3 regions of the Lactobacillus intestinalis genome follow, and region 3 is predicted to be linked to each of the others. Evidence: predicted binding sites of a transcription regulator. Region 3 holds the regulator's gene; each other region holds the start of a gene.

Region 1 (7,434 bases), 480 kb from region 3:
GCTATCGATGTCTCCAGGTTTGCGCCACTTCTCAAAGGGTGCATTAGGTAAAGATTCTAAAGAAAGATGTTTTTGATAAAGTTTTTTGGCAATCTCTAATCCTAATTTGCTTTTTTGCTTAATTTGAATCTGTAAATACTCGCGCTGCAAATTTGGATTAACATGATAGACATTAAAATTAGGTTTAAAGTTCCAAAATTTTTGAATCCCAAGATCATCCAAATCAAAGCTTGCTATTTGATAATGTAGCTTGCGTGTAACGGGTTCTTGTAAGATATTAAATTTTAATCGAAATTGATCCTGTGTTGGATCAATTTCCAAAAAATATTGACGCCACGATTGATTTTCTCTCATGAATATCAATTGTGTCGTTTTTATTTTGTCCTTTAAGTAGTGACGTTGACCCACAATCCAAATATCAGTAATCCCCACTTGCCGATATAGAGCATGTCGATGATTAAATTCTTCCGTACTCAAAGGAGCACATTGAACTTCAAATGCTAATTTAGGTGACGCCAACACATCGGCTCTAATTTGACCATCGGCTAATGGAATTTCAACTTGCGCATTAAATCCCGCAGCCGTTAGCGCAGATTTAAGCATCATTTTCGAATGATAGTGTTCTTCTTTTTCTCCCATCATATTATGGATTTTATTTAAATGTTTAAAAAATGGCATTTTTTGTTGAGAAATCACTAACATCATTCTTTTACTACAGCGTGGACAGCGGTAGTCTTCATAATTCAATCCCTTTTGATTGGTCATCACTAAATGAGCCTCATTAACGGCAGTTACTAATCTTTTATTTAACATTGCTGCGTACAAAATTATCGCCCCGTAATTAAGTACGCAAAAAAGGACGAGATTTCTCTCGTCCTTTATTTGTTGTTAACATGCTTTACAGAAATAAGTTCTAATACTATTTAATGCATCTCGATATAAAATGCATTTGCTGGTACGCTTAATCGCATCTAACTTTTCATCATTAATATTGATGCCGTATTCATTGGCGATAGCCCAAGCATCCGCTGGTTTTAATTCAGGGTAAATTTCATTAAGAAATGCTAACTCTAAGTAGTATTTGCCATCTTCATAATACAAGCTTGAGGCCAAATCATTCACTTTTAAGTTATCGGCTAATTCAATCAAAGCACCCAAATCGTCAAATTCATAAGCATGATGATTTTGAAATTTCCAAAATTCCTCTATTTCGCTATCAGAAAGTTCTTCTTCATCAACCAAATTAGGATCTGATAGATTCACTTTATCATCATCTTTTGGATTTAAATCAAAGAAGTGCGGTGCTTGAGGTTTATCTTTAGCCTCTTGTTGATCCATTGAATTTTCAGCGGCTTCTGGTTTCAACATCTTTTGAAAATCACCAGGTTTCATTCCATTTACTTTACTAATCAAGAGGTCAAGACCTCCATTATTAGGCATTACCTGGAAAGTTACTGGAACATTATTTCCAAAAGTATGATCAGTATCTACTTCATCAAGAATGGAATAAAAGAAACGTTGAATTTTTCCTTTATCCCCTAGTAAATCTAAAACTTTTAAGCCACGATCTTCAAGTTCTTTTTTATCAATTCTAACTCGAATAGTATTTTCATCTATACGATTAACTTCCATGATTGTCACCCCCATCAGTGGAATCTCTTTTATTGTAGCGTACTTTTCAGATAAAATAAAAGCGTTAGTCTTGAAAACTAGCGCTTTTATCGCCCTTTTTACAAGTCGGCGATCTTTTGAGCTTCTGCAAGTTCTAAACGACGTACTTTACGTGGTAGGAAGCGACGAATTTCATCTTCGTTATATCCAACCTGAAGTCTTCTATCGTCCATAATAATCGGTCTTCTCAACAAACTTGAATTCTTTTCAATTAAATCAAGCAATTGATCAATTGATAAATCATCTAAGTTAACTTTGAGTTGTTGAAAAGCCCTTGAGCGTGTAGAAATTATTTCTTCAGTCCCGTTTTCAGTCATACGAAGAATCTGAAGCAATTCAGCCTTCGTAAGTGGCTCTGAGAAGATGTTTCTTTCCTTATATGGAATGTCATGTTTATTCAACCATGCCTTCGCTTTACGACATGAAGTACAACTTGGTGATACGTATAAATTTACCATAAGCTCACGCTCCTTAGAACAAGCATTAACTTCCCTCAACTCATTAACAAGTATAACACATTGGCTTTCTTTTTATAAGTTGTTCTTTTTAAGATTTCATTGAATTACTTGTTATATCTAATAATAACGGTAAAGGGTGAATTATTTGTGAAATTTTTATTGATTAAACCATAAGTTTATAATTACTCCGGCCAAAAAAAGAAGATCAGGCAATTAATTACCTAATCTTCTTTTTGTTTACAAGTAAGCTACTTGATAAGCTTCTTCATTAAGTCTTCAACTAACTTTTCGTTTTCTTCAGCAGTTTCTGAAACGTAACATGCCTTGTTCGCTAATTCCTTAAGATCTTCAGTATTAAGCTTCTTCATCAAGCTTCTAATACGCAAGATTGAAGTTGCACTCATTGAGTATTCATCAAGTCCCATTGAAAGTAAAATTGGGAACATGATATTATCACCAGCAGCTTCACCACACATACCACACCAAATACCGTTTTCATGAGCACCATCAATAGTGTGCTTAATCAAACGAAGTACGGATGGGTTATATGGTTGGTACAAGTATGAAACATTATCATTACCACGGTCAGCAGCCATAGTGTATTGAATCAAGTCGTTAGTACCAATTGAGAAGAAGTCAACTTCCTTAGCAAATTGGTCAGCTAAAACAGCTGCAGCAGGAACTTCGATCATCATACCAACTTGTAAGTCGTCACTGATCTTAACGCCCTTCTTAACCAATTTATCCTTTTCTTCATTTAAGATAGCTTTTGCCTTGCGTAATTCATCTAAAGTACCAATCATTGGGAACATGATACCAAGCTTACCGTATGCAGAAGCACGAAGCAAAGCTCTTAATTGAGTACGGAAAATTTCTTCGTTCTTAAGTGAAAGTCTAATAGCACGAACACCCAAGAATGGGTTCATTTCTTCTGGTAAATCCCAGTAGTCAAGATGCTTGTCACCACCAATATCCATAGTTCTGATGATAACTTGCTTACCGTTCATACCTTCGATAACTTTCTTGTAAGCTTCGAATTGATCATCTTCGGTTGGGAAGTCTGAAGAATCCATGTACAAGAATTCGGTTCTGTATAAACCAATAGCTTCAGCACCGTTTTCGTGAACACCTGGCATATCGTTTGGAGTACCAATGTTAGCAGCAATGGTAAACTTCTTACCATCAGCAGTAACAGAAGGTTGATCCTTTAATTTACGCCATTCAGCTTTTTGCTTTAAGAAGTCTTCACCTTTTTGCTTGTATTCAGCAATTTGAGCTTCAGTTGGTTCAATGATTACATCACCATCAAGGCCATCAACGATTAACATTTGACCATTTTCAACATCCTTAGTGATTGAATCAGTACCAACAACAGCTGGAAGTTCAAGTGAACGAGCCATAATTGCTGAGTGAGCAGTACGACCACCAATATCAGTAACAAAACCCTTAACATATTTCTTGTTAAGTTGAGCAGTGTCACTTGGAGTTAAGTCGTGAGCTACAACAACAACTTCATGATCAATTGAAGCTGGATTTGGTAATTCTTTACCAAGTAAGTGGGCCATAATACGCTTTGAAACGTCGCGTACATCAGCTGCACGTTCTTGCATATATGGATTATCTGTCATTGATTCAAAAATTGAGATAAACTTTTGTGCAGTTTCATCAAGTGCAGCTTCGGCATTAATCTTTTGGCTCTTGATTTCATTTTCAATAGCGCCAGTAAATTCTGGATCATTCAAAATCATGAGGTGTGCTTCAAAAACTTGAGCTTCTTCTTCACCTAAGCTCTTCTTAGCAGTATCACGAATTTTTTCCACTTCTGCAGTTGAATCTGCGATAGCTTTCTTATAGCGAGCTACTTCATCTTCAACTGAATCTACTGTCTTTTTAGCAAATGAAAGATCAGGCTCTACCAAAAGATATGCTGGAGCAACGGCAATACCGTCACTTGCGGCAATACCTTTTAAAGTCTTGGTCATTATTCAGCTAAACCTTCTTTTTTCATAGTATCTGCAATTGCGTCCAATGCGTCCTTTTCGTCATCACCTTCAGCAGTGATAGTAACGTCAGCATTTTGACCAACACCAAGTGACATAACGCCCATGATTGACTTCAAGTTTACAGACTTACCGTTGTATTCCAAGTTAATGTCTGAACCAAACTTTGAAGCTGCTTGTACTAACAAAGTAGCTGGACGTGCATGAATACCTGTTTCTGCAATAATATGAAAATCGCGTTTTTCCATTGTGAATATCTCCTTTAAAATCAAAAAATTAAAACTGGTAATAAAATACCTATTCGGTACTAGATTATCATTTTTTCACGAATTGCACAACCATTATGTAACAGTTTTCATTATTTAATCATCGCTATTTACAGCGGTATAAATAATGCTTCCACCTCGTTGGGCTTTTCCTGTTATCGATTGCCGTTTTTCGTAATTTCTCAGAGTTTTTTGAAATTCAAAAGCGTTATTTGCTTCAACTTTATATTCCTTCAACTCTTTATTGACCAATTGGTCAAGAATTTTTTGATAATCCACTATTTTATCACCACACTTTTAAAAAGTTTATAATTTTTTATCATTGAATTCTACATTATATATTCTTTTTTCTAAAATATTACTATTTTTTGAAAGCATTATCACATTTTCTCTTACAAAAAATAAGCATTTTTGCAGTTTAGCACTTGACATTAAAGAGTGCTAATTATACAATTCTATTGAAACTCTAAGCGAAAGGCGGTAAAAAACTATTGCTTTGTCAAAATTGTAATAAACGCCCTGCTGCTATTCATCTTTTTACAAAGGTGAATAGTCAGAGCCGAGAAATTGATCTATGTCAAAAATGCTATCAAAAGTTAAGAAACGAACAAGGAAATATAAATATGAACAACAATAATGAATTCTTTGGCGACTTTGATGACTTATTTAACGCATTAAATGGAAATAATCGCAATGCCGCTAATAATATGAATAATAATGGCCCAGAAATGCAAATGGGAAGAGGCGGAAATGGTGGCAGCCAAGGTGGTCGTTCCCTTCTTGATCAATATGGTACAGATTTAACTGCTCTTGCTAAGCGTGGCAAGATTGATCCTGTTATCGGCCGTGATCAAGAAATTGCTCGTGTAATTGAAATTTTAAACAGAAGAACTAAAAACAACCCAGTTTTAATCGGTGAAGCTGGTGTCGGTAAAACTGCCGTAGTAGAAGGATTAGCCCAACAAATTGTTGATGGTTCAGTGCCTGCTAAGTTACAAGATAAAAAGATCATTTCATTAAATGTAGTTTCTCTTGTACAAGGTACTGGGATCCGTGGCCAATTTGAACAAAGAATGGAACAATTGATTAAGGAACTTCAATCAAGAAATGATGTCATTCTCTTTATTGATGAAATCCATGAAATCGTTGGTGCTGGTAACGCTGAAGGTGGAATGGACGCTGGTAACATTATTAAGCCAGCTTTAGCCCGTGGTGAACTTCAGTTAGTAGGTGCTACTACTATTAAGGAATACCGCGATATTGAAAAAGATTCTGCTTTAGCAAGACGTTTCCAACCAGTTGAAGTTAAAGAGCCATCAATTGACGAAACTATTCGAATTCTTAAAGGTATTCAAAAACGCTATGAAGATTACCACCATGTAAAATATACTGATGAAGCAATTGAAGGTGCTGCTAAACTTTCAGCTCGCTACATTCAAGATCGCTTCTTGCCAGACAAGGCTATTGATCTTTTAGATGAAGCTGGTTCAAGAATGAACTTAACTATCCCTTACGTAGATAAGGAAAAGATGCAGGAACGTATTGAAGCAGCTCAACAATTGAAGCAAGATGCCTTGAAGAATGAGGATTATGAAAAGGCCGCTTACTACCGTGATCAAATTGAAAAGTACGATAAGATGAAGGATCAAAATGTAGATCCTGACAAATCTCCTATCATCACTGATAAGATCATGGACAAGATTGTTGAAGAAAAAACCAACATCCCGGTTGGTGATATCCAAAAACAAGAAGAGAACCAATTACAAAACTTGGCTTCTGATCTTGAAGGTCATGTTATTGGTCAAAACAAAGCAGTTGAAAAGGTTGCCCGTGCTATTCGTCGTAACCGTATCGGTTTTAACAAGTCTGGTCGTCCAATTGGCTCATTCCTCTTTGTTGGACCGACCGGGGTGGGTAAAACTGAACTTGCTAAACAACTTGCTAAGCAAATGTTTGGTTCAAGCGATGCCATGATTCGCTTTGATATGTCCGAATACATGGAACAATATTCAGTTTCTAAATTAATCGGTTCTGCACCTGGTTATGTTGGTTATGAAGAAGCTGGTCAATTAACTGAACAAGTTCGTCATAATCCATACAGTTTAATCTTACTTGATGAAATTGAAAAAGCTCATCCAGATGTAATGAACCTCTTCTTACAGATTCTCGACGACGGTCGTCTAACCGACTCTCAAGGTAGAACTGTTTCCTTTAAGGATACAATTATCATCATGACTTCAAATGCTGGTCAAGGCATTAAAAACGCCAGCGTCGGCTTTGCAGCTGAAAATAGTGAAGAAGAAAAAGAATCTGCTAGAAATTCAATGACTCAATTCTTTAAGCCAGAATTTTTAAACAGACTTGATGATGTAATTGAATTCAATGAATTAGACAAGGAAGATTTAATTAAGATTGTTAACTTGATGCTTGATAATACTAATAATATGGTTAAGGATCAAGGTCTTCACATTGATGTTACTGAAAAAGCCAAAGAAAAGCTTGTTGATGAAGGATTTAACCCCGCAATGGGTGCTCGTCCACTTCGTAGAACTATTCAAGAAGAAATCGAAGACAAGGTGGCTGATTACAAGCTTGATCACCCAACCAGTAAGAATTTACTCGCTGATGTTAGCGATGATCAAATCACAATCAGTGACAAGGACGAAAACGTTGAAGTAAACAATTCTGAAGACTAAAAATTCAAACTTCAGCTACAAAAGAGGGATGTTAATCATCCCTTTTTTATATATTTTTTGAGATATTTTTTGCTTTATAACTTCTAAATTAGGGTATACTAAAGTTGAAAACAAATAGTACAAGAAACGGGTGAAAGTATGCACTTAATTGATGTAACTAATAGTTATGCAGATTTAGTTCACAGTCAACTCAACACAACCAACGCTACTTACGTAAAAGTGTATTCTCTTGGCAATACTTCCGTAATTTATACAGAAAGTAATACGGGAATCGGAATTGTGTTAGAAAATCATGATCGACGTATCCGTGAAGAAGAAGTTGAATTTGTGATTAAGCGACTAG
Region 2 (7,434 bases), 360 kb from region 3:
CTAGATCATTACTTAGATTGCGTATATTTCTTTAATTTGAGAAAAACCAAATTTGAAATCGCTAAGTAATTGATCAAACGAAGGTAAAACTGCTAACTTAGAAAACAATGTTTGTAATTTTTTATCCTCTTTAGTCTGCGCATATGCCAACAGTCCTTCTACATACTTTAAACGATAACTTTCTAACAGATGATAGCCTAGCAATTCCAATTTACGAGAAATCTTTACTACTTCTTGAGCTTGTCTTACTAACTTACTCTTAATCAGTACACAGGCTGCATTAATCAAAGCGTTGAAAACATATTCAATATTCACTTCATTTTTTCTATCATAAATTGAACTATTAATATTTCTGCTAAGATGATACACACTAATTGGATTCAACAATAACTGCACATTACCAAAGTAAATAATGTCGTTATCATACCATGTTTCAATCTTTTCAAGCTGAAGTTCAATCTCACGAGCATCAGAAATTGCTAGTAAATTTTCATTAGTTAGATCTAAATAGAAATTAGCTATAATTGCGGCCTTTTTCAAGATTTCTCTATGATTGGTATTTTGATGATATTGCGCTAAAAGATCTTTAGCCCATTCTTTTAGCTCCGCAGTTTTGTTATCAATATATAGATCTTGCACCCGCGCTAAGAAATGACTCTCTTTTTCAGAATCATCCCTCATAAAGTCTGCATAAGACATATTGATATTTTTTAATAACTGCAACACTAACTCAAAAGGCATCGTCACCTCTCCTCGCTCCCACCGCGATAAGCGAGCGCGCGAAGTCACATTTTTACTAGCTTCTTCTTGAGAAATTCCCTTTTCTTTTCTAGCAGTTTTATACTTCAAACCAAAATTATTATATTTATTCATGGAGGTCACCATTATGTCAAAATTTAAATTTATTAAACTTATCTCTTCAATCGTTTGGGGTGGCGCATTGGTAGTTGTTGGCGCCAATGTCATCAACTCACTTGCACAGCGCTTCTTATATTAGTAGTCTTGCATATATGCACTAACTTTAGCAAATATAATACCTATTTTTAAGCAAAAAATACGCTCTAGCATTTCACTAGAGCGTATTTGTGTATATCTTTTAAACTATAAACTTATTCTATTACATTCCCATTGGAGCGCCGGCACCTGGTACACCACCAGCTGGGTTTTGTGGCTTATCTTCAGGAATCTCTGCAACAACAGCTTCAGTAGTAAGGAGAAGTCCTGCAATTGAAGCAGCATTTTGAAGGGCGGTACGAGTTACCTTGGTTGGATCAATAATACCAGCATCAACCATGTTTACCCATTCATCAGTTGCAGCATTGTAACCAATTTCTGGCTTTTCATTTTCAAGCTTGTTCAAGATGACTGAACCATCCTTACCAGCGTTGTCAGCAATTTGACGAACGGGGGCAGAAAGTGCTCTCAAGACAATATTGATACCAGTTTGCTCATCAGGAGTGTCACCCTTAGCTTCACGAACTGCGCTTTCAACATTTACTAAGGCAGTACCACCACCTGCAACGTAACCTTCGTCAACAGCAGCACGAGTTGAGTTCAAAGCGTCTTCAATTCTGTAACGACGTTCCTTCAATTCGGTTTCAGTAGCAGCACCAACGTGGATAACAGCTACACCACCAGTTAACTTAGCCAAACGTTCACGTAACTTCTTCTTGTCGAAGTCTGAAGTTGAGTCTTCAATTTGGTGCTTAATGGTTTCTTCACGTTCCTTAATAGCGTCCTTTGAACCAGCACCATCAACAATAGTAGTTGAATCCTTAGTTACAGTTACACGACGAGCTTGACCTAATTGATCAATCTTGGTGTCCTTTAATTCAAGGCCTAAGTCTTCAGAAATTACAGTACCACCAGTAAGAACAGCGATATCTTGAAGCATTTCCTTACGACGATCACCAAAGCCAGGAGCCTTAACAGCTACAACGTTGAAGGTACCACGAATCTTGTTCAATACAAGAGTTGGAAGAGCTTCACCAGTAACATCGTCAGCAATGATTAACAATGGCTTACCTTGTTGAACGATTTCTTGCAATAATGGCAAGATGTCTTGAATGTTAGAAATCTTCTTGTCAGTGATCAAAATGTATGGGTTGTCAAGGTCTGCTTCCATCTTGTCGTTGTCAGTTACCATGTATTGTGACAAGTAACCACGGTCAAATTGCATACCTTCAACTACTGAAAGTTCAGTGTCAATACCACGTGAATCTTCAATAGTGATAACACCATCATGACCAACCTTTTCCATAGCGTCAGCAATCAATTCACCAACTTCTTTTGAAGCTGATGAAACTGCAGCTACGTTAGCGATTTGTTCCTTTGAATCTACTGGGTGACTAATCTTGTGCAATTCGTCAACTGCAACCTTAGTTGCTTTTTCAATACCGCGACGAAGACCTACAGGGTTTGCACCAGCAGTTACGTTCTTCATACCTTCACGAGCGATTGCTTGAGTCAAAACAGTAGCAGTAGTAGTACCGTCACCAGCAATATCGTTAGTCTTTTGTGCAGCTTCTGAAACAAGTTGTGCACCCATATTTTCGAAGTGGTTCTTCAATTCGATTGACTTAGCGATAGTAACACCATCGTTAGTAATGTCTGGAGTGCCGTAGCTTTGTTCCAAAACAACATTTCTACCCTTAGGACCAATAGTAGTCTTAACAGTATCAGCTAACTTGTCTACACCTTTTAATAATGAACGTCTTGCGTCTTCTGAGAATTTAATATCTTTAGCCATAAACCTTTTCTCCTTAGATTTATCTTTTTCTTCTATAAATATGTAAAAGAATTATTTAACGATTGCTAAAACATCCTTTTCGTGAAGGACTAAGTACTTTTCGCCGTCGTATTCTACACTTTCGCCAGCGTACTTATCGTATAAAACAACGTCGCCTTTCTTAACAGTCATTGGCAACTTTTCACCGTTGTCAGCGTATGCGCCGTCACCAACGGCAACGATTTCGCCTTCAGTTGGTTTTTGCTTTGCATTAGAAGCAAGTACAATGCCGCCAACAGTCTTTTCTTCTTCTTCTTTAACTTTTACGATCACGCGATCACCAATTGGTTCTAACACGTTTGTCCCTCCTAATAATAAGTTTATAGTATTAATTTCTTTCTTACTTAGCACTCTTATTTATCAAGTGCTAACTTACAAGTATGATAATAACTTGTTTTGAAATAGAATGCAAGCAAAAAGCACAAAAAATTAGCAGTCAGTTATAAAAGGTGCTAATAAATGCTTATAGTTAATCAAAAAACGCCAAGAAATTAATTCTTGACGTTAATGGGATTCAATTATTTATAATTTGCGATATCAACTTTTTCATCTGCAAATGACATGACTACATCATCGTGGGTAGCAACGATTACAATTTTGCCTTCATCTGCAAATTTACGTAAACTTTGTAGAACCAAATCTCTATTCTTATGATCTAATGCCCCAGTTGGTTCATCTGCCAGAATAATTGTCGGATCTTGCAAACTCAATCGTGCAAGTGCTACACGTTGAGCCTCCCCTCCAGATAAAGTAAATACTTTTCGATCTAGATATTCAGCAGATAAATTATACCGCTTTAGTACAGAACTTAACTCACGTCGATTATGCTTCTTTACTATATTCAAATTTTGCAAAATAGTTTCATTGATTTCTCCTTCTAGGCTGATTAAGCAAGGATACCCCGGATTTTAATCCGGGGAGGAATTGCACTTTCAGCCTTTTTATATTTTGTCTTTTTCTCCTCTAATTTCTATGATATAATCATTTTCAAACGCTTGTTTGGAGGTGAATAATTTGGATCAGGCAGTAACGATTAAAGCCAAGCTCCTTAATATTGATGATGAGACTGAACACGCTTTTATAAAGACCATGACTGCATACAGAGATGCCTGCAATTTCGTCTCGCAGTATGTTTTTGACCATGATTTTGAGTTTCGGTTTTCTCGGTTAAATCATGTCCTTTATCATGATTTGAGAGACCTGTTTGGACTTAAAAGTCAAATGGCTCAATCGGTTATCAGAAATGTTGTTGCTCGCTATAGAACCATCAAAACCCAATTAAAGCAAACACCGTTTCGCTATAATACTGGCGAAAAAGATGCGCAGGGCCATGCTATCTGGTCGCAGATTCCGCGTGATCTCACTTGGCTTTGGCGTCCAGTTAAGTTTAAGCGTCTTCAGCTTGATCTTCAGCGCAATCGCGACTGGTCTTATTTAAATACAAGCACCCAGCTTTCTTTGAATACCTTAATGGGGAGAAAGAAAGTTGATTTTGTCTGCAAAAATTTCGACCAGTATCTTGATTCTAGCCACTGGAAGTTTGGCTCAATTAAGCTGCTTCAGTTCAAAAATAATTGGTATATCCACCTTAGTGCGACCACGTCCTTTTCTGAATATGAATTAAAGCAGACGCAGCACATCGTTGGGATTGATCGCGGTCTGCGCTTTTTGGCTGCCTGCTATGACGAACAGGGCCAGACTCTGCTTTGCAGCGGACAAAAAGTATTGCGCACCAGGCGCAAATATAAGAAACTCCGTGCTCAGCTTCAAGCCAAAGGCACTAAGTCTGCCAAGCGAAGACTTAAAAAGATCGGTCAGCGAGAGAACCGTTTTATAAGCGATGTTAATCATCGCCTTACCAAGACACTCGTTGATCATTACGGTCCCAATACTATCTTTGCTTTAGAAGACTTAACCAATGTCCGCTTTGCGACTGAGAAAGCTGCCAAAAAGCGTCGCTATGAAATGGTTTCTTGGACTTTTTACCAGTTTGAGCAGTTTTTAGCTTACAAGGCTAATTTGAATTCTTCAACTGTAGTCAAAGTTTCTCCAAGATTTACCAGCCAGCGCTGTCCTAAGTGCGGAAGAATCCGCAAGGAGAACCGCAACCATGAGTTGCACCTCTACATTTGTGATAAGTGTGGCTACAAATCCAATGACGATCGCCTAGCGGCCATGAATATCCAGTTTTTAGGAGACCAGTACCACAAAGGTGTTAAAATACCTAAATTTACTAAATTAAGATCTGCCGAGTAAACTTGGCAGGTAAACGGGTATTGTCAACTGCCCGACGATGCAGCCTCGGAGGCGGAAGTCGCAAGACGCTATAACCGCTATCTAGTAAAAATAGATGAGAGCTGCAAACCCTAGAATTTATTCTAGGGTAGTTGATCATCTACTAAAGCATAATTTTGAAAAAGATAGCCAATATAGTTGCGATAATACTTCAGAATTTTGATTGAGGAAACATCTTTATTATCTAACAAAATTTCTCCATCACTTGCATCGGTTAATCTTCCTATGCAATTTAACAAGGTGGTTTTTCCTCCTCCAGAAGGTCCTGTTAAAGCGTAAATCTTTCCTGATTCAAATCTATAATTTAAATTCTGAAATACCCAGTAATTATCAAATCTCTTGCCCAAATTGTTGACATTAAGTTGATGAACCATTTTATTCTCCCTTTAAGTAATCCCAAGTATGTTTATCTAAATGCATCCCTTGTACAACCAATAAAATCCACTCCAATATATTGCTTACAATAATTAATCCTAGCGAAATAGTCCCACTTCCAGTGAACATGAACACAATTAAGGCTTCAATTAAGCTCAAAATAAAAATCAGCTTAATGAATTTACCAAAACGTAAGGCCGCACTTCCTCCAAAAATTCTTTGAATTGCTAGTTTCTTACTATTGTTGTTGAAATAAACACTGTTAAAAGCCACATTTTCAACTAAAGCGATAGCAAAAGCTACCAAAGTTACTACTAGAGACAGCAACATCCCCGTTTGAATAATCTCCAATTGCTTAGCTGCATAACTTTTAGTATTCAAAATACTTCCAATATACTTTTTAATATTAGTTTTTTGAATTCCAGTTTTCACTGCCGATAGTGTTGGACTCAAAAACGCAGAATTAGACATATAAGAATCCCAATTCATATTGCTGTCAAGTTTTGAATTTAAACTGCCTAAGGAATTATTCGAAATCACCACTAAAACTGCATTTTTTACGGCACCTGAATAATTACCTAAACTAAGTGCATAAGTACTGTAGGTAAACAATTTCTGATTATTTTTAATATTGATAGCTTTAGTTTCAAGTTTTCGTCCTAATTGTTTTTCTGTATCATCCAGGGCAAGAGATCTGCGATATGACTTAATCAAGTTAGCACGCTCAGAATAATATTGTTGAGGGATCAAAACATAAGTAACAGGTGAATTCTTGGGTAAAATTATACGATTACCATTTTCTCCCACCACTCTATTTTCTTTCAAATACTGAGCATTGACGGTCATCACATTTCCATTATTGAGATCACCGACATCTTGAGGACTATCCCAACCTTGATAATCAACTAACATTCCGCCCTTTTGATCCAAATAGTGAAATAATTTCATGGATTGGCGATTTAAATATGTAGTTTCTGAACCCTTTGTCATAACTGCATTTTCACTAACAGTATAGAAAGTTTTATGATTCATCCAGACATTCAATTGATCACTTAAAGCTTTTTCACTCTTTTGAGTATTTAATAAAGAAAAGAGAGAAATACAAATGAAAACTTCAATCAATGCTTTGATAAAGAGGTTCAAATAGAACGAGAACTTACTCTTTTTATCACCTTTTATTGCACCCATAATGGTATATCGGGAATGAATCAATCCGCGAATTACCGCACTAATTATCATCACTAAAGTTACTGTTAAATATAAAAGCAAGCTAAAGTAAAGCATAATTTTATATGCGTAAAGATACGATTGCATTTTCATATATAGAGCTAACAAAATGAGTCCAATTCCAAATGCAGCAGTAAAAATAAGCTGGTCCTTTCCAAAACTTATTGCTGCATCTTCAAAGTTCGATATCCCCAATAGGGCCTTAATGTTTATTTCTTTCATTGCATATAAATTTGTCAGAACTAACACAATAAATAGAACCAATAAAATCAGCAATACAATGTAAATAACATTATTAGTAGTTAAGAAGACTAGAATATCGGTGTTCCAATTTTCATGAATCGGACTATATTTAATCCCCTCACGTTTAAACATATTTTCAATAGTAGTTTTTTTAATATCTCCCACAAAATAAATTGGATATCTCAAATCACTAGTTTCAAATTCAGCTGTAGTTGCTTGTGTTTTTGCCGGTAGTGCTATCTTTTTACCATAAACATGCATTTTGGTAACAATATCTGTACTAGCTCCTCCTTCTACCACATTAAAGACTTTTATGGCGGATATATTATGTTTGTCTGAAAATTCTTGAATGATGTTATTAAATTCTTGAGTATTATTTCCACCTTTCATGCCGTTAATTTCATAAGATGTAGAACTTGACTCAATATAAGTCGAACCCAGTAATCTTATAAAACTGAAGGCAATTATGGAAAAGAGTATGCCAACAATAAAAATTATAATGGTAC
Region 3 (7,434 bases):
ATGCTTGAACCAACTTACGAAGAAAAAGTTACTGGCAACTTAACGGTTCGTGAAACTTGGAAAGTTTCAAAGGTTGGTACTATTGCAGGTGCCTTTGTTGATAGTGGTTACGTAACTCGCGATTCTGGTATTCGTGTAATTCGTGATGGCGTTGTAGTTTACGATGGCAAGGTTGCATCTCTTAAGAGATTCCAAGATGATGTGAAGCAAGTTAAACAAGGATTTGATTGTGGTTTAACTATTGAAAACTACAATGATATCAAGATTGATGATCAACTTGAAGCTTACGAAATGCAAGAAGTTAAGCCTCAATAGATCATAATTTAGGAGGAAAAAACATGAAACATAGAGTAGGTCGTGTTGAAGGAGAAATCCTTCGCGAATTGACTAAAATTTTGCAAAAGGATATTCGCGATCCTCGTTTGAGTGATGTTACTATTACTGCTGTAGAATGCACTAATGATCTTTCTTATGCTACTGTATACTACAGTTTACTTACAGAAGATCCAGAAAAAGAAAAAGAAGTTAGTGAAGCTTTAGATAAGGCTAAAGGAATGATGCGACACTTGCTTGGTCAAGTATTAACAGTATATAAAGTTCCTGAACTAATTTTTAAGCGTGATAACTCGGTTAAGTATGGTAGTAAAATTGACCGTTTAATTGCTGAAGTAAGAAAGCAAGATCAAGAACGGAATAGTAAGTAAAAGAAAAGGGCGCCATCAAGGCGCCTTTTTTATTTAATAAACAAGAAACAGGGAAATTTATGTTAAATGGAATTATAGTTATTGATAAAGATAAAGGCATGACTAGTGCTGACGTGGTTTATCATTTAAGAAAAGCATTGCATATTAAAAAAATTGGACATGCAGGAACTTTAGATCCTGAAGTAACGGGAGTTTTACCGATTGCAATTGGTCAAGCAACTAAATTAATTGAATTAATGCACACACGTCCCAAGGCCTATACAGGGAGCGGTCTATTTGGATATGCCACTGATAGTTATGATACGGATGGAAAAACTTTAAAAGAAAATAAATTAGATCATCCTTTTACTAAAGATGAAATTCGATCTGCGATGCATACTTTTGAAGGGAAAATTGTTCAAGTGCCACCGATCTATTCTGCGGTAAAAGTTAATGGAAAACGCTTGTATGAATATGCTCGTGAAGGAATTGAAGTAGAACGGCCTAAGCGGGAAGTAGAGGTAAGAAAATACGAATTAATTAATGAACCAAAGTTTAATCCGCAAACAGGCTATCAAAAATTTGATTTTGATATTGAATGTAGTAAGGGGACCTATGTAAGATCTTTGGTAAATGATTTAGGGGAAAAATTAAATCAACCAGCAGTTATGACCTACTTACGCAGAACTGCAAGTTCTGGCTTTGATTTGAGCCAAGCTGTAAAACTAAGTGAAGTAGAAAATAATCCTGGAGAAGTAGAAAAACTCATTCAACCCATTGATGCCTTTTTTAAGGATTATGAAACTATTGATTTAAATCAAGGACAATGGCTAAAAGTTCAAAATGGAGCTACCATTTCTTTGAAAACGCATGCAAAAAAAGTGGCATTACGCTACAATAATAGAGTTAAAGCAATTTATCGTAATGCAGGCCATTATTATCGCCCAGAGTTAATGCTGCTCAAGAATGAATAAGTAGAACGAAGGAAATATTGTGCAAGTTATCCATTTACCTTATCCAGTTAAGTCAAATATTATACCAAGTAAAATAATTTTAGTACTAGGCTTTTTTGATGGTGTCCATTTAGGTCATCAACATTTAATTACTGTGGCTAAAGATATTGCTCAAGAAAAAAAGCTCCCTTTGGCTGTTATGACTTTTGACCGTCATCCTCGAGAAGTTTATGCAAATAAATTTAATTTTAAGTACATAGATACCATTGATGAAAAGGCTGAAAAAATGGCTAATTTGGGGGTGGATTATTTATTAATTGCACCCTTTACTGAAGGATTCAGCAAGATTTCAGGTCAAGAATTTGTTGATAATGTAATTGTTAAATTAAATGCAGATACTGTCGTAGCTGGATTTGATTATACTTATGGTCCTAAGAAGATAGCCAATATGGATAATTTACCTAAATTTGCTAAAGAGCGTTTTCAAATTGTTAAAGTTGCAAAACAAACTTTTAGTGGTCAAAAAATTGGGTCGACTGTAATTCGCAAAGCTATTAAAAATGGTGAAATGGAAGAAGCTTATGACTTACTAGGACATCATTACCAGATGAGCGGTACGATTGGTCATGGAGAAAGAAATGGTCATAAGATTGGTTTTCCGACTGCTAATTTAGTCTGGGATAAGAAAAAAGTTGTGCCTAAAATTGGTGTATATGCCACTAAAACTAAAATTGATGGTAAATGGTATGATTCAATGACGAGTGTAGGCTATAATTTAACGACTGGCCAAGAGCGGAGAATTTATATTGAATCACATTTGTTTAATTTTGATAAAGAAGCTTATGGCGAGAAAATGACCATTAAATGGTATTTGTATACTCGTGGTGAAGTAAAATTTGCTAGTTTAGATGAGCTAAAGGAGCAATTGAAGCGAGATGAGAACCAAATCAAGGCTTATTTTGCAGAAATTGACTCTAAAAAATAGCTTGGCAAAACTTTAAGCTTATGATATATTAAACTTATCAGTTAAAGTTCATTTAAGAAAGAAGGGTAGCCGGTGCGTTTTTAATCTTGTAATTAGACATAGTTAGATAAAAGTCCGTATTTTTAGACGGAGAGACTATGTACTTTTAACAAGATTGAATGCACGATTATCTTTTTCTCTAAAATAAAAGAGAGTCACACTTGTTAAAAGGTGCAGACTCTCTTTTTGTATGGAGATGATTTGATGAGCAATATAAAAATTAGCAATCTTTCTTTTAGATATGATACTAACAATGAAAATATTTTTGAAAATTTAAATTTGAATTTAGATAGTTCCTGGAAACTTGGCTTAGTAGGAAGAAACGGAAGAGGGAAAACCACCTTTCTTAATTTGCTTCGCCAAAAATTAAAAGGGATTGGCAAAATTCAAACTAGACTTCGGTTCTCGTATTTTCCGATGGAAATCGTAAATCCTAAAGGGATTACTTTCTATGAACTTCAAGATAAATTAAATTTTGAAGAATGGGAATTAGAACGTGAACTTAATTTAATGAAAGTTGATCCCAATTTGATTTGGCAACCTTTTGATACTTTGAGTGGTGGAGAACAGACAAAGATTTTATTAGCCGCTTCATTTGTAGATTCAGATTCTTTTCCTTTAATTGATGAACCAACGAATCATTTAGATGAAGAAGGTCGACGTCAAATAGCAGAATATCTTTTTGGTCATGACGAGGGATATATTGTGGTGAGTCATGATCGGAATTTTTTAAATCACATCACAGATCATATATTGGCAATTGAAAGTGGTGAAATTCATTGATTTCTCCTTCTAGGTTGATTAAGCGAGGATACCCTGGATTTTAATCCGGGGAGGAATTGCACTTTCAGCCTTTTTATATTTTGTCTTTTTCTCCTCTAATTTCTATGATATAATCATTTTCAAACGCTTGTTTGGAGGTAGATAATTTGGATCAGGCAGTAACGATTAAAGCCAAGCTCCTTAATATTGATGATCAAACTACCCACGCTTTTATAAAAACCATGACTGCATACAGAGATGCCTGCAACTTCGTCTCACAGTATGTTTTTGACCATGATTTTGAGTTTCGATTTTCTCAGCTAAATCAAGCCCTTTATCATGATTTGAGAGACCTGTTTGGGCTCAAAAGTCAAATGGCTCAATCGGTTATCAGAAATGTTGTTGCCCGCTATAAAACAATCAAAACCCAATTGAAGCAAACACCGTTTCGCTATAATACTGGGGAAAAAGATGCGCAGGGCCATGCTATCTGGTCGCGGATTCCGCGTGATCTCACTTGGCTTTGGCGTCCAGTTAAGTTTAAGCGTCTTCAGCTTGATCTTCAGCGCAATCGCGACTGGTCTTATTTAAATACAAGCAGCCAGCTTTCTTTGAATACCTTAATGGGGAGAAAGAAAGTTGATTTTGTCTGCAAAAATTTCGACCAGTATCTTGATGCTAGCCGTTGGAAGTTTGGCTCAATTAAGCTGCTTCAGTTCAAAAATAATTGGTATATCCACCTTAGTGCGACGATGTCCCTTCCTGAATATGAATTAAAGCAGACCCAGCATATCGTTGGGATTGATCGCGGTCTGCGCTTTTTGGCTGCCTGCTATGACGAACAGGGCCAGACTCTGCTTTGCAGCGGACAAAAAGTATTGCGCACCAGGCGCAAATATAAGAAACTCCGTGCTCAGCTTCAAGCCAAAGACACTAAGTCTGCCAAGCGAAGACTTAAAAAGATCGGTCAGCGAGAGAACCGTTTTATAAGCGATGTTAATCATCGCCTTACCAAGACACTCGTTGATCATTACGGTCCCAATACTATCTTTGCTTTAGAAGACTTAACCAATGTCCGCTTTGCGACTGAGAAAGCTGCCAAAAAGCGTCGCTATGAAATGGTTTCTTGGACTTTTTACCAGTTTGAGCAGTTTTTAGCTTACAAAGCTAATTTGAATTCTTCAACTGTTGTTAAAGTTTCTCCCAGATTTACCAGCCAGCGCTGTCCTAAGTGCGGAAGAATCCGTAAGGAGAACCGCAACCATGAGTTGCACCTCTACATTTGTGATGAGTGCGGCTACAAATCTAATGACGATCGCTTAGCGGCCATGAATATCCAGTTCTTGGGCGAACAGTACCATAAAGGTGTTAAAATACCTAAATTTACTAAATTAAGATCTGCCGAGCAAACTTGGCAGGTAAACGGGTATCGTCAACTGTCCGACGATGCAGCCTCGGAGGCGGAAGTCGCAAGACGCTATAACCGCTATCTAGTAAAAATAGATGAGAGCTGCAAACCCTAGAATTTATTCTAGGGTAGTTGATCTTCTTAAAGAATTCAAACCAGCAATGCTTTTGATTGAACACGATCCTTATTTTATTAAGGAAGTAGCTGATCAAGTAATTGAGTTGTGAAAAATATTTCAAAAAAATTAGCAGTCAGCTTGATATCGTGCTAGTTTTTAGTATAATGGTATTTGTTAGCACCTAATAGATGAGAGTGCTAAAAGTGAGGGCGATATTTATGTTGACCGAACGTCAAGAATTAATTTTAAAAACAATTATTCAAGATTTCACACAAGATCATGAACCTGTTGGTTCAAAGACAGTGATGAAACAATTACCAATTAAGGTATCAAGTGCAACAATTCGGAATGAAATGGCAACGCTAGAAGAGAAAAGGTTGATCGAAAAAACTCACTCTTCAAGTGGTCGGATTCCATCAAGTGAAGGGTATCGTTATTATCTTGACAATTTAGTCGAGCCATTACGTTTACCTGAAAACGTTTATGATAAAATTGTTTATCAATTAGATCGACCATTTCATCAAGTGAATGAAATTGTGCAAGAAGCTGCTAAGATTTTATCGGATTTGACGAATTATACTGCTTTTGCAGAAGGTCCCGAAAATCACGGTGTGACTGTTACAGGATTTAGAATTGTACCATTGTCGAACAGACAAATTATGGCAATTTTGGTAACCAGTGATGGTAATGTTCAAAATCAAGTTTATGCTTTACCACATCACATTCATGGGGATGAAATTGAAAAAGCCGTTCGGATGATTAATGATGAGCTAGTGGGGAAGAGTTTGAAAGAAATTACCCCAACTTTATTAAAAGGTCTAGCTAATCAGCAAATTGCCGGTACTCATTCAGCTGAACTCCTTAGTTTAGTTGAAGATGTTATTAAAGATGCGGCCAGTGAGCAGATGTATGTGGATGGTCAGATCAATTTGTTGAATAATAGCTCTGAGAAGAATGTGAATGACATTCGCTCGCTTTATGAATTAGTTGATCATAATGATCTGATTTCAAACTTGATGGGTGATTGTGAAAAGGTTGCTTCGCCGGATCTTCCAGTTCAAGTAACGTTAGGATCAGAACTTCCTAATGATTTATTGAAAAATTATAGTTTGGTAACTGCCAGATATAATGTGGGAGAACATGGTGAAGGTACAATTGCACTACTTGGTCCAACGAATATGCCATATTCGCAAATGATTGGGTTACTTGAATATTTTAGAAACGAGCTAGCCAAGAAATTGCTCGATTACTACGGAAGGTTTCAATAGAGGGGGTTAGCTGTGAGTAAAGAAGAATTTCCAAGCGAAAAGAATTTAGATGAAAAAGATACTGCTCCTAAAAAGAAAGTGGAGGAAACTCCAAAGGCTAACAAGGAGACAGATAATAAAGAAGATCAAAAATTAGCTAAGCAAATTGCTGAATTAGAAGCTAAAAACAAGGAACTTGAAGATAAGTATCTACGCAGTGAAGCTGAAATCCAAAACATGCAAAACCGTTACTCAAAGGAACGAGCTCAACTTATTAAATATGAATCTCAAAGTTTGGCTAAAGATGTTTTGCCTGCAATGGATAACCTAGAACGTGCTTTAGGCGTTAAGGTTGACGATGAAGCATCTAAGCAATTGAAAAAGGGTGTCCAAATGACCCTTGATTCACTTATCAAGGCCATGAAAGATCATGGTATTGTTGAAATTGAGGCTGATGGCGTAGAGTTTGATCCGACATTACATCAAGCTGTTCAAACTGTAGCAGCTGAAAATGATGATCAAAAAGATCACGTTGTTCAGGTTTTACAAAAAGGATATCAATACAAGGACCGTACATTGAGACCAACTATGGTTGTTGTTGCTCAATAGAAAGGGAGATTTATTAATGTCAAAAGTTATCGGTATTGACCTTGGAACTACTAACTCTGCAGTAGCAGTTCTTGAAGGTAAAGAACCTAAAATTATTACTAACCCAGAGGGTAATCGTACTACTCCATCTGTAGTTGCATTTAAAGATGGTGAAATTCAAGTCGGTGAGGTTGCTAAGCGTCAAGCTATTACTAACCCTAATACGATTGTTTCAATCAAGCGTCACATGGGTGAAGCTGACTATAAGGTTAAAGTAGGAGACAAAAGTTACACACCACAAGAAATTTCCGCAATGATTTTGCAATACATCAAGAAATTTTCTGAAGATTACTTAGGTGAAGAAGTTACAGATGCAGTTATTACTGTACCTGCTTACTTTAATGATGCTCAACGTCAAGCTACTAAAGATGCTGGTAAGATTGCTGGCTTAAATGTTCAAAGAATTATTAACGAACCAACTGCTTCAGCTTTAGCATATGGTCTTGATAAAGATGAAGACGATGAAAAAGTTTTAGTATATGACCTTGGTGGTGGTACTTTTGATGTTTCTGTTCTTCAATTAGGGGACGGTGTCTTCCAAGTACTTTCAACTAATGGTGATACTCACCTTGGTGGGGATGACTTTGATAA

What was found. Region 3 encodes HrcA, which represses chaperone genes, less so after heat shock. Its sites were predicted from a motif close to TTAGCACTCNNNNNNNNNGAGTGCTAA; they were not measured.
Region 1: the regulator HrcA is predicted to act here: its motif matches at 4,814-4,840, upstream of KBW87_RS05845 (ATP-dependent Clp protease ATP-binding subunit).
Region 2: the regulator HrcA is predicted to act here: its motif matches at 3,133-3,159, upstream of groES (co-chaperone GroES).

What each region holds. Positions count from the first base shown of each region.
Region 1 covers NZ_CP072983.1:1,244,915-1,252,348, forward strand. Annotated here, with positions in the region: gene KBW87_RS05815 (competence protein CoiA) at 1-825, opposite strand, end outside; gene KBW87_RS05820 (adaptor protein MecA) at 889-1,632, opposite strand; gene spx (transcriptional regulator Spx) at 1,731-2,129, opposite strand; gene ptsP (phosphoenolpyruvate--protein phosphotransferase) at 2,378-4,111, opposite strand; gene KBW87_RS05835 (phosphocarrier protein HPr) at 4,111-4,377, opposite strand; gene ykzS (protein YkzS) at 4,492-4,674, opposite strand; gene KBW87_RS05845 (ATP-dependent Clp protease ATP-binding subunit) at 4,887-7,091, shown strand; gene KBW87_RS05850 (DUF1827 family protein) at 7,230-7,434, shown strand, end outside.
Region 2 covers NZ_CP072983.1:408,195-415,628, reverse strand. Annotated here, with positions in the region: gene KBW87_RS02155 (helix-turn-helix domain-containing protein) at 13-873, opposite strand; gene groL (chaperonin GroEL) at 1,118-2,749, opposite strand; gene groES (co-chaperone GroES) at 2,801-3,085, opposite strand; gene KBW87_RS02140 (ATP-binding cassette domain-containing protein) at 3,307-3,642, opposite strand; gene KBW87_RS02135 (RNA-guided endonuclease TnpB family protein) at 3,803-5,044, shown strand; gene KBW87_RS02130 (ATP-binding cassette domain-containing protein) at 5,167-5,457, opposite strand; gene KBW87_RS02125 (DUF1430 domain-containing protein) at 5,459-7,318, opposite strand.
Region 3 covers NZ_CP072983.1:769,135-776,568, forward strand. Annotated here, with positions in the region: gene infB (translation initiation factor IF-2) at 1-315, shown strand, start outside; gene KBW87_RS03535 (ribosome-binding factor A) at 339-704, shown strand; gene truB (tRNA pseudouridine(55) synthase TruB) at 764-1,657, shown strand; gene ribF (riboflavin biosynthesis protein RibF) at 1,677-2,621, shown strand; partial or broken gene KBW87_RS03550 (ATP-binding cassette domain-containing protein) at 2,865-3,440, shown strand; gene KBW87_RS03555 (RNA-guided endonuclease TnpB family protein) at 3,590-4,945, shown strand; gene hrcA (heat-inducible transcriptional repressor HrcA) at 5,167-6,216, shown strand; gene grpE (nucleotide exchange factor GrpE) at 6,229-6,804, shown strand; gene dnaK (molecular chaperone DnaK) at 6,821-7,434, shown strand, end outside.